DNA from 2 places in the Carboxydocella thermautotrophica DSM 16521 genome. Region 2 is predicted to be linked to the other one. Evidence: riboswitches for the same ligand, from Rfam matches in the RefSeq annotation. Region 2 holds a riboswitch; the other holds the start of a gene.
What was found. Region 2 has a riboswitch for cobalamin ahead of B5D20_RS02225 (EamA family transporter). Riboswitches for the same ligand answer to the same signal wherever they lie in the genome.
Positions count from the first base shown of each region.

Region 1: linked by a shared signal. The riboswitch ahead of B5D20_RS01330 (precorrin-6A/cobalt-precorrin-6A reductase) and the one ahead of B5D20_RS02225 (EamA family transporter) in region 2 are both predicted to bind cobalamin.

Region 1 covers NZ_FUXM01000002.1:79,133-84,342, forward strand. The annotation lists gene thiC (phosphomethylpyrimidine synthase ThiC) at 1-429, shown strand, start outside; gene bzaB (B12 lower ligand biosynthesis ThiC-like protein BzaB) at 426-1,730, shown strand; cobalamin riboswitch at 1,792-1,952, shown strand; gene B5D20_RS01330 (precorrin-6A/cobalt-precorrin-6A reductase) at 2,055-2,807, shown strand; gene cbiD (cobalt-precorrin-5B (C(1))-methyltransferase CbiD) at 2,813-3,925, shown strand; gene cbiE (precorrin-6y C5,15-methyltransferase (decarboxylating) subunit CbiE) at 3,922-5,175, shown strand; gene cobI (precorrin-2 C(20)-methyltransferase) at 5,177-5,210, shown strand, end outside.
Region 2 covers NZ_FUXM01000003.1:103,870-109,079, forward strand. The annotation lists gene fdhF (formate dehydrogenase subunit alpha) at 1-522, shown strand, start outside; gene B5D20_RS02215 (FmdE family protein) at 750-1,301, shown strand; gene B5D20_RS14185 (hypothetical protein) at 1,537-1,668, shown strand; gene B5D20_RS02220 (DUF5362 family protein) at 1,756-2,121, opposite strand; cobalamin riboswitch at 2,266-2,447, shown strand; gene B5D20_RS02225 (EamA family transporter) at 2,687-3,502, shown strand; gene B5D20_RS13970 (hypothetical protein) at 3,606-4,073, shown strand; gene B5D20_RS13975 (hypothetical protein) at 4,088-4,285, shown strand; gene B5D20_RS02235 (DMT family transporter) at 4,331-5,210, shown strand, end outside.

The sequences.
Region 1 (5,210 bases), on a different contig from region 2:
GCTTTTCGTCCCGGCAGTGTCCATGATTCGTTAGATACAGTTCAAACAGCAGAACTAGCTGTAATAGGTTATCTAGTAAAAAGAGCAAGAGATTTTGGAGTGCAAGTCCAGGTTAAAGGCCCTGGTCACACTCCTATTCAGGATATCCATCCTACAATTAACTTAATGAAGAAATTGACCTCCAATAGTCCATACTTCGTTTTTGGCCCCATTGTAACTGATATTGCACCTGGTTATGATCATCTAACCAGTGCCATTGGGGGAGCATTGGCTGTCGCTGCCGGTGCCGACTTTATCTGTTATGTTACACCAGCAGAACATGTTGCTTTTCCCACTGTAGAACACGTTTACGCAGGGGTGGAAGCGGCAAAAAAAGCAGCTAGATTTGGCGATCATTATAGACTTCAGAAAGGGAGGAAGGGGAAGTGACTCAACTGGAAATGGCCCGTCAGGGGATCATTAGCAAAGAAATGGAGTATGTTGCGGCAAAGGAAAAAGTATCACCTGAATTTATTCGCCAGGGAGTAGCAGAAGGGACGATTGTTATATTGAAAAACAAAAACCGCAAAGATAGTAATCCGGTTGCCATCGGCAAAGGGTTAAGAACAAAGGTGAATGCCAGTGTCGGAACCAGCCCTGATAGCACCAGTCTGGAACTGGAACTGGAAAAACTTCAGGTTGCAGAAAAGGCCGGTGCAGACACGATTATGGATTTGAGCACTGGCGGGGATATCAATGGAATTCGGAAAGAAATCCTGGCTAAAACCAAATTACCTGTTGGCTCTGTGCCCATTTATCAAACAGCAATAGAAGCAATCGCCAAATACGGTAGTATTGTCGAAATGAAAGCTGAAGATATCTTTGCTACTATTGAGGCTCATGCTGCTGATGGGATAGATTTTATGGCTATCCATTGTGCCCTGAATTTTGATGTGGTCAACCGGCTGAAAAAACAGGGAAGGACAATGGATATAGTTAGTCGCGGTGGTGCCTTTTTAACTGGTTGGATGCTGCACAACCAGGCGGAAAATCCTCTCTATACCCAGTTTGATCGGCTTTTAGAAATAGCTAAAAAATACGATGTTGTCCTCAGTATTGGTGACGCCATTAGGCCTGGATGTATAGATGATTCTTTGGATCGTGCCCAGGTTCAGGGCCTAATCATTGCTGGAGAACTGGTTGACCGGGCCCGGGAGTATGGGGTTCAAGTTATGATTGAAGGACCCGGGCATGTGCCAGTACATCATATCCACTCTACGATTCAGTTACAGAAAGAATTGAGCAATCAGGCCCCATACTTTGTCCTGGGAACCCTGGTTACAGATATTGCGCCTGGTTATGATCATATTACTTCAGCTATAGGAGGCGCACTGGCTTCGGCGGCAGGAGCTGACTTTATATGCTATGTTACACCTGCTGAACATTTGCGCTTGCCCACTGCCGCTGATGTCCGGGAAGGAGTAATCGCTGCCAGAATTGCCGCCCATGCAGGGGATCTGGCTAAAGGCGTCAAAGGGGCGGCTGAATGGGATTTAGCCATGGCCAGGGCTCGTAAATCATTAAACTGGGAAGAACAGATGGTTGTAGCAATCGACCGGGAGAGAGCGGAAAAAATACGTTCGGAACGAGCACCTTTAAATTCAAGCGATGATGTTTGTACTATGTGCGGAGATTATTGTGCCATGAAAGTGGTAAGCCAATATCTTGGCGTTCCGGCCGGAGAGTGTTAATTTTTCAGAAAATTATTGTTGCCTTATAGACAATTGAAAAGGACTAATGTTATAATAAAGCCAACAAAAAAGTGTAGCAAGTTTAGGGAAGTCAGTGAAAATCTGACGCGGTCCCGCCACTGTGAAAGGGAGTCTGGTACAAATTAGCCACTGGCAATTACCGGGAAGGCGTACCAGATGATGATCTTGAGCCAGGAGACCTGCTTGCTACTTGCCTTCACCTACGGAGGATAGGGAAAGGCAGGTTGTTGGTAAGAAGGCTAACCCTGCCTATAGCGGGCAGGGTTTTTGTTTTTATCTTTCATAAACGGAGCCGTGAGAGATATGATCGTAATCTTTGCCGGGCCCAAAGCAGGGGAAAAACTTATTCGTCCACTTAAGGAACACGGTTACTGCCTTTGTACAATAACGGCTACTGACCTGGGAGTAAAACAGGCATTAGCTAATGGAAGCGATTATGCTTTTACTGCAATGGAAATGTTTGAGCATTTACCCTGGTTAAAGACAAACTATCAAATTAAGTTAGTTATCGATCACTCCGGACCTATGCTCTCTCAATCACCTTTTTTTCTGCTGGAATGGTTTCAGCGAAATGGTTATGAGATCATTAAATATCGTGATGCTCTGCCATTGTTGCCAGATAATAAACTGCTTCATCGAGTTAATTCCTGGGAACAACTGGCGGCAAGCTTGAATAATTTTGGTCGTAACATCTTTTTGACAACCGGTAGCAATAACCTGGAATTTTTATTAAAACACCCATCGCTAAAAGAAAAACAATTTATTGTTCGCGTAATCCCCGACAGTAAAGTGGTTGACAAGTGCCTCAAAAACGGTATTAGTCCCAAAAACCTGATCGCCATGATGGGACCTTTTTCTGCCAAACTTAACAAGGCTTTATTTCAAGCCTATAAAGCCGATGTAATTGTCGCTAAGGAAAATAATGCTGAGATAAAGAATAAGGCCAAAGCTGCTTTTGAGTTAGGCTTACCATTAATAGTTTTATCTAAGCAAGAGGAAAACGCTTTTAATAAAATAGATGATGTAATTGCTTATCTAAATAATAAGGGGATTTAGGGACTATGAAGAAAAATATGTCCTTTTTTTCGGGGAAAAAAGGCTATACTACCGGTAGTTGCGCAACGGCAGCTGCAGTATCTGCCTTGCTGGCACTAGCGGGTAAACATCCCCAGCAAATAAAAATAATTCTACCAGACCAAAAGACGATTGACATTCCTGTTGCCAGCTGTGGTATTGGCACTGACTTTGGCTGGGCTGAAGTAATTAAGGATGCAGGTGATGACCCTGATGTTACCCATGGTCATATAATTGGTGCTTGTGTACGATTGATTGAGTCGGGTCATATTGTTATCAAAGGTGGTAAAGGGGTTGGCGTCGTAACAAAACCGGGATTGAAAGTTGCCGTAGGGGAGCCAGCCATAAACCCTGTACCAAAACAAATGATCCTGGATAATATTAAAAAGACCCTGGTCTCCCTTGGCATTAAGCAGGGGGTAGAAATCACTATTTATGTACCGGAAGGGGAAAAACTGGCAGAGAAAACATTGAATTCTAAACTGGGGATTATTGGTGGAATTAGCATACTGGGAACAACCGGGATTGTTGAGCCCATGTCTGAAGAGCGATTTAAGCTATCCTTGTTGCCTCAGCTGGAAATTGCCCGGGCAGCTGGGTACAAAGAAATAATCCTGACGCCGGGCAGAGCAGGCCAAAAGGCCGCTGAGAAATTTTTAGCTTTTCCTGAGGATGCCATAATATTGAGCAGTAACTTTATTGGTTTTATGCTGGAACATGCCATTGGAATGGGTTTTAAAAAAGTTATTATTTTTGGTAGCCTGGGTAAATTGGTTAAGTTAGCAGGAGGAATTTTTTACACTCATTCAAAAATTGCTGATGCAAGACAAGAGATTTTGGCCTGTCACACTGCCCTTCTGGGGTTTTCGTCTGAATTAGTTAGAAAAGTCTTTCTTGCTAATACCACTGAAGAAATAATAGATCTGCTTAAAACCCATAACGGGGAAAAGGTCTTATGGCAGATAGCAGCAGAAGCTAAAAAAAGAGCTGAAGATTATATTTTTAATGAGGCCCAGGTAGAAGTTATTATTACAAATATGGCTGGCATACCTGTAGCCTGGAGTTCACAAGCCGGTTTACTATTGGGGGAAGCAACATGACAAAGCAAAAATCATCAATAAAGTTAGTGGGCTTGGGCCCTGGTAATCCCGCTTTTATTTTCCCAGCATATAAAGACTTAATTAAAACTGCCGACATCATTCTGGGAGGAAAGCGCCAGCTGGATTTGATATTGCCTTTCCTCGAGAAAAAAACAGATTTATGGTTAATTGACAGGAATTTTAGAGAGGTATTGAACAAATTAAAAAATCTGCAACACCAAAACATCGTTATTGTTGCTTCCGGCGACCCTGGTTTTTTTGGTATTCTTAACACGATTAAAAAGTATTGTTCAGAATTTGAGCTTGAAGTTTACCCCAATATCAGTAGTGCCCAATGGGCCCTGGCTAAATTAGGCTGGAGCTGGGAAGAAGTAAAGTGGTTTAGTATTCATGGACGGGAATTGCACACTGCTATGCAATCCTTACCCTCATCAGGTAAAATTGGGATTTTAACAGACCCACGCATTAAACCTCAGCAACTGGCAACCGAGCTTAAATTCCGCGGCTGGTCAGAAGCTGATTTTATCCTGGCTCGTAACTTGACTTTGCCAGATGAAGAGCTGGTTATTTTTCATCTGGAAGAATTGGCTAATCTGGATGATTTTAAGAATGATATCTTGTTAGCATACCTTCCACAAAAGAATTCAAAATTTTGGCCATACCAGTCTCCAGGTATTCCTGAACATCTTTTTATTACTGGTAAACCACCAATTACCAAAGCCGAAACCAGGGCGCTCATAATATCCAAGTCCTACCTGGAACCCGGTTTAACAATTTGGGAAATTGGCACAGGAACAGGCAGTATTACCATCGAAGCAGCTCTATTCTCTCCAGGTAGTCAAGTATATACCGCAGATCCCCGCCCGGAGAGTGAACAGCTGCTAAAAGCCAATCAACAGCGCTTTAATTGTAATAATATTCATTTTTATCAAGGGTTTGCGCCAGAGATATGCCATTCCTGGCCATCTCCTCATCGGGTTATTATAGGTGGACACGGTGGCAAGCTGGACAAAATCCTGGAGTATGTTCATGAGAGACTACTGCCTGCAGGTAGGCTGGTTATCTCCGCTACTCAGTTAAAAACTGCAGCAACGGCCTGGGATTTTTTCCATGGTAATCAATATCAGGAAATTGAGGCGATTCAACTACAGGTGAATAGAATGCGTTCCGGACCTGGCTGCTCCCAGTTATGGGATGTTCAAAATCCATGCTTTATCATATCAGGCAGAAAAAAATCGGAGAGTGATTGAAATGACTCCAGTTTTATATGGAATAGGTGTTGGCC
Region 2 (5,210 bases):
AATCCCCTCTATGGCGGTATCACCTATGCCCGTCTGGAGAAAGGCGGCATCCAGTGGCCCTGTCCTACTCCCGGCCATCCCGGCACTCCTTACTTGCATGCGGAAAAATTCGCCCGCGGCAAAGGCCGCTTCCATGCCGTTGAGCATATTCCGGCCGCAGAGGAACCCGATGCTGAGTATCCGCTTCTGCTCAATACCGGCCGCAATCTCTACCAGTTCCATACCGGTTCCATGACCCGGCGCACCCGGCTGGATCTGATCCGGCCTGAGGAGCTGATGCAGATTCATCCACAGGATGCAGACCGTTTTGGCATCAAGGATGGAGACCGGGTGGAAGTGACTTCCCGGCGCGGTAGGGTGGAAACCCGGGTGCAGGTAACCGATCTGGTGCCACCGGGCATGGTATTTCTCACTTTCCACTATCAGGAGACGCCAACCAATGTCCTGACCAATGCAGCTTTTGATCCGGTCTGCAAGATTCCGGAGTTGAAAATCAGTGCGGTGAAGATAAGGAAATTGTAAGGCTCATAAACAACAGGTTCATCTGAGTCTGATCGCCACCGGAAGCTATAATCTGGTCGGCGTATTTTTTTAATCGCACTCACAGCAAAGGCAAAGAGACCGCCGATGGCCGAAATGGTGCCGAAAATAATGGACATAATGCCGACAAAACCTGCCCACCTATCCATCTTATTGCTAAATTTTAGCTACAGGTATATAATTTTTCTACAGAATGGAGGGAAGCTGTTATGGACAGAACGAGAACGCCCTGGGAAAGATGTGTAGAGTTTCACGGCCATGAATGTCCTGGCCTGGCAGTGGGCTACCGGGTAGCGCAAATCGCCCTTAAAGAGCTGGGGGTAGAGCGAGCTCAGGATGAGGAGCTGGTAGCGATTGTGGAAAATGATGCCTGTGGGGTGGATGCTATTCAGGTATTAACGGGCTGTACGCTAGGTAAAGGAAATTTGCTTTACCGGGATTATGGCAAACAGGTTTATACTATAGGGAATAGGAAAAACAGGGAAGCAATCAGAATAGTGGTAAAGAGCGTCGGCTGGCGTCAGGAACTGGAAAAGCTGGGGCTTGACCGGGAGGGAAGAATCCGGTTTATACTGGAGCTACAGGAAGATGATTTTTGTACTGTGCAAAAAATTCCACTGGAATTTCCGGAGCGGGCCCGAATCTATAAGTCCTGGACCTGTGCGGAGTGCGGGGAATCAGTGATGGAAGCCCGACTCAGGGTAAAAGATGGTCAGTTTGTCTGCATTCCCTGTGCCGGGGAGTATAATCGTGGCTGGTAAATTTGTATAGTACATGACAGGGAGAAGGCAAAAATTTGCCCTCCCTAATTTTTGTGCGCCCGGCATGGGCGTTGTCTATAGGGTGAAAATCCCGAACGGCGAAGGTAGCAGTAGCCGTAGCTTAAGACAGGGTGTCCTCCGTGAGGTGGAATCTGAAGCAGTATTGACGTCAAACTGGTGAAGGGCCGAACACGAACCCTGGGCCTACCGGAGCGAGTAGTCCATATAATGTATAATGGCTAATGCCCGTAAAGGCTACTGGCGTATGTCTCGACAATTAAATAACGCCCTGAACAATGCCTACTGGCATAGTCAGGGCTTGAAGAGTTTAACTGAACGTTATCATCGCATTCGTCAAGCTTGGTGAACCGCCGTATACCGAACGGTACATACGGTGGTGTGAGAGGACGGGGGTTAATCACCCCTTTCTACTCGATTGATTTTTATATTACTGCTAGAATGAATTGGGGCTCATCATGTTCATTGAGGCAACACCGGCAAATATTCCGAAGAAAATCGCCAGGGCTATCATAATCAAATTGATAATGATTAATACTCCTTGAATTTTAAAGTAAGTATTAAGGTTCATAAACAACATGTTCAACTGAGTGGAATCGCCACCGGAAGTGATGATCTGGTCGGCATATTTTTTTGCACCGCGCAGTTTCAGTCCCAGTATTATCGTAATAATTCCAAGAATTGCACCTACGATAAAAGCAAAGAGACCAGCAATAGCTGAAATAACGCCGAAAATAACAGTCATTATACCTACAAAACCTACCCACCTGCTGTGTTGAGATAAAATTTCCCTGTCAACCAAAATATCACCCCATTTACATTTTTTATAATCAGATATATTCTCCCTTTGTTGACAAATTCCTCTTAAGTTCGCCAAAAATGGAAGAAAAATATAGGCCAGGACTGGTAGTACTTGCATTTCCACTGAAACTGTGTTATGATAAACAAAAACATAGCAGGAATGAGTGGTTCCGTATAAACGGAACTGAAAAGGGAAGTCAGTGCGAATCTGACGCGGTCCCGCCACTGTGAAAGGGAGCGACCTCAATTTAGCCACTGGGTTAATCCGGGAAGGCTGAGGGAGCGATGATCTTAAGCCAGGAGACCTGCTCATTCCGTTGGTGACCTGAGCCTGCGCGGACAGGCAGGGGGAGTAAAGGCTTATTTCTGTGGGCCAATAGTCCTCTGCTTGTAAAGGCAGAGGATTTTATTTATTGCTATCCCATTATCGTCTACCCAGGCGAGGTTATTATAGAGGGCGGAGTTGATCTGCCTTTTTCTTTTTTTGCTAATTAGACAGCAAAAAATTAGAAGCGCGACATTATTTTATAGTTTATAATTAACTCAAGCGATCTGGAGGTGATAAAATGGATAAGCTCACGCCCGCTCAGATGTGGCAAGCCTGTGTCAAGAGCATGCTCTACGGCTGGACGAGGTTAGGTGGAGCGCCGAGACCCACAGTAGAACAATGGAAATATGCGGTGATTGTCGGCTCGCTTTTGCTTCTGGGCGGTAATGGCGGCGTGGTGTGGGGGGAACAGCAGGTGCCTTCCGGTATTGCTGCCTTGATTATCGCTACTGTACCCCTCTGGATGGCCTTAATAGCCTGGGCCACGGGGGCACGGCCACGGCCGCAGCCCCTGGAATGGCTGGGCTTGATCCTCGGTTTCACTGGGATCCTCTGGCTAATTTCGCCTTCACTGGCCAGTGTTTCGGGGGCGATTAACAGCTATTACTTAATTGTGGTGCTGGCGGCGATCTCCTGGGCCTGGGGCTCTATTTACTCCCGCAAGGCTAACTGGCCTGATTCGGCCTGGCTTGCCATTGGCATGCAAATGCTGGCCGGAGGGCTGGCCTGTCTGGGGGCAAGTATTTTGCTGGGAGAGGCGGGCCGGTTGGACCTGAATGAGGTTACGATGCAGTCCTGGCTGGCTTTTGGTTATCTGGTGCTGTTTGGTTCGCTAGTGGGTTATAGCGCCTACATCTGGTTGTTAAAAAATGCAGATCCCCTCTGGGTGTCAACCTATGCCTATGTCAATCCGGTGGTAGCAGTATTGCTGGGCTGGTTCTGGGCCGGTGAGGAGCTGAATAGCAGCAAGCTGACTGGGGCCGTATTGGTACTGGCAGCGGTTGTGCTAATCAGCATTGAGAGGAACCGAAAGAAGACTGTAAAAAGTGTGTAATTTGTGTAATTAATTTAGGGGGAGGACATGGTTCTGTCCCCCTTTTTTGTGTTATAATAATGTAAAGTTATGGAGACTATTTCATTTTGTTGAGGTGATTAATTTGAGTGATCCTTTTATTGAATATTCCGAGTCAATGGTAGCAACTGTTGCAAAATTATTTGCATTAGAAGGGTCAGCTAAAGAAGTAGCCATACTTGCACATGCGGTTTTAGAAGTTGTACAGACAAATTTTGACAATTGGAATGGCGGAACTTATTTTTATACTCTCTATCTGTATTTACCGTTAAACTTATACGTTCAAATAGTAGAAGAAAAAGAGAAAATCCAGAAAAGAATATATGAAAAGTTATTTTCAGTTGGAGTTCCATATAATAATCATTGTTTTGAAGAAGTTTTGATATACCCTCAGGCATCCAATGATCCAAATTGGCGTGATAAAGCAAAAGCTTGGCTGTCAGGAAAAAATATTACAAACCAAGGCAGAGTAAGATCAGATAATATCGCATCGAGAAACTGTGATGGTTTATTATTTAGATCTCAGCCAGAAATTAACTTTATTTTGTTATAATAAAGGATGGCATAATGTTAGTTGTTGAAATAGATGGAGATACAGTTCATCAAGAAACACCAGCTGAGGCACATGCAAGGACAACAATGTTATTGCACGAGGGTGTTTACTTTGAGAGGTTAAAAGCTAGCGAATGTGAAACGGAAGAAAAAGCTTTACAGAGCGCTAAGAAAATTATGAGTGTCTTGACGAAAATTAAATCTACCCGATAATGCTTCTTAATACTTCCAAACCGTACTAAAAATGGAGGCTCGGACATGACTAAATTGCAAGCCAGTTTGCTGGCACTTTTAGGCGGAGCCAGCTATGGCCTCTTGCCCGGTTTTGCCAAGCAGGCCTATGCCAGCGGTGTTGGCACTGGCCCCCTGACTATGACCCAGAATTTGATTGGAGCGATCCTGCTCTGGTTGATCGCTTTGATTGCAGCTAGAGGGCAAAGCAAACCTGACCGCAGGCAAATCCTACAATTGTTGCTAACCGGGGCCCTGCCGGGTCTAACCGGTGCTTTTTATTACTGGGCCCTGGCTATGTTGCCAGCCTCGCTGGGTATCATCCTGCTTTTTCAGTTTACCTGGATAGGGGTTGGATTGGAGTGGTTGTTAACTCGAGAAAAACCGGGCCCCAGTCGCTGGTTGGCCCTGTTTTTATTAGTACCTGGTACTGTGCTGGCGGCCGGGCTTGAGGGCGGGAGCAGCCCGCAATTCCACTGGCTGGGAGTAATGCTGGGTTTTTTATCAGCTCTAACTTATACTGGTTATCTGTCTGCCGCCGGACGGGTAGCAACCTCGGTTTCCCCCTGGGCCCGCAGCGCCTGGATTAGTACAGGTGCAACCATAACTACATCGATTTTTTTTAGTTTGTTTCTGACAGGGGATGGAGGGGGAAAAGTGGGGGACCTGCTGCTGTATGGCGGGTTAATGGGCCTGTTTGGGGCTTTGCTGCCTACTGTTTGCTTTGCCTATGGAGTGCCGGTGATTGGCGGGGGACTGGCGGGAATACTGGGGGCAGTGGAGTTGCCGGTGGTGCTGCTGGTATCCCGGTTTTTTCTCGGGGAACCGGTTGGGCTCCGGCAATGGCTGGGTACTATATTGATGCTTGCCGGAATCTATATCGGGGAAAAAGGTGAACATTTTTTTA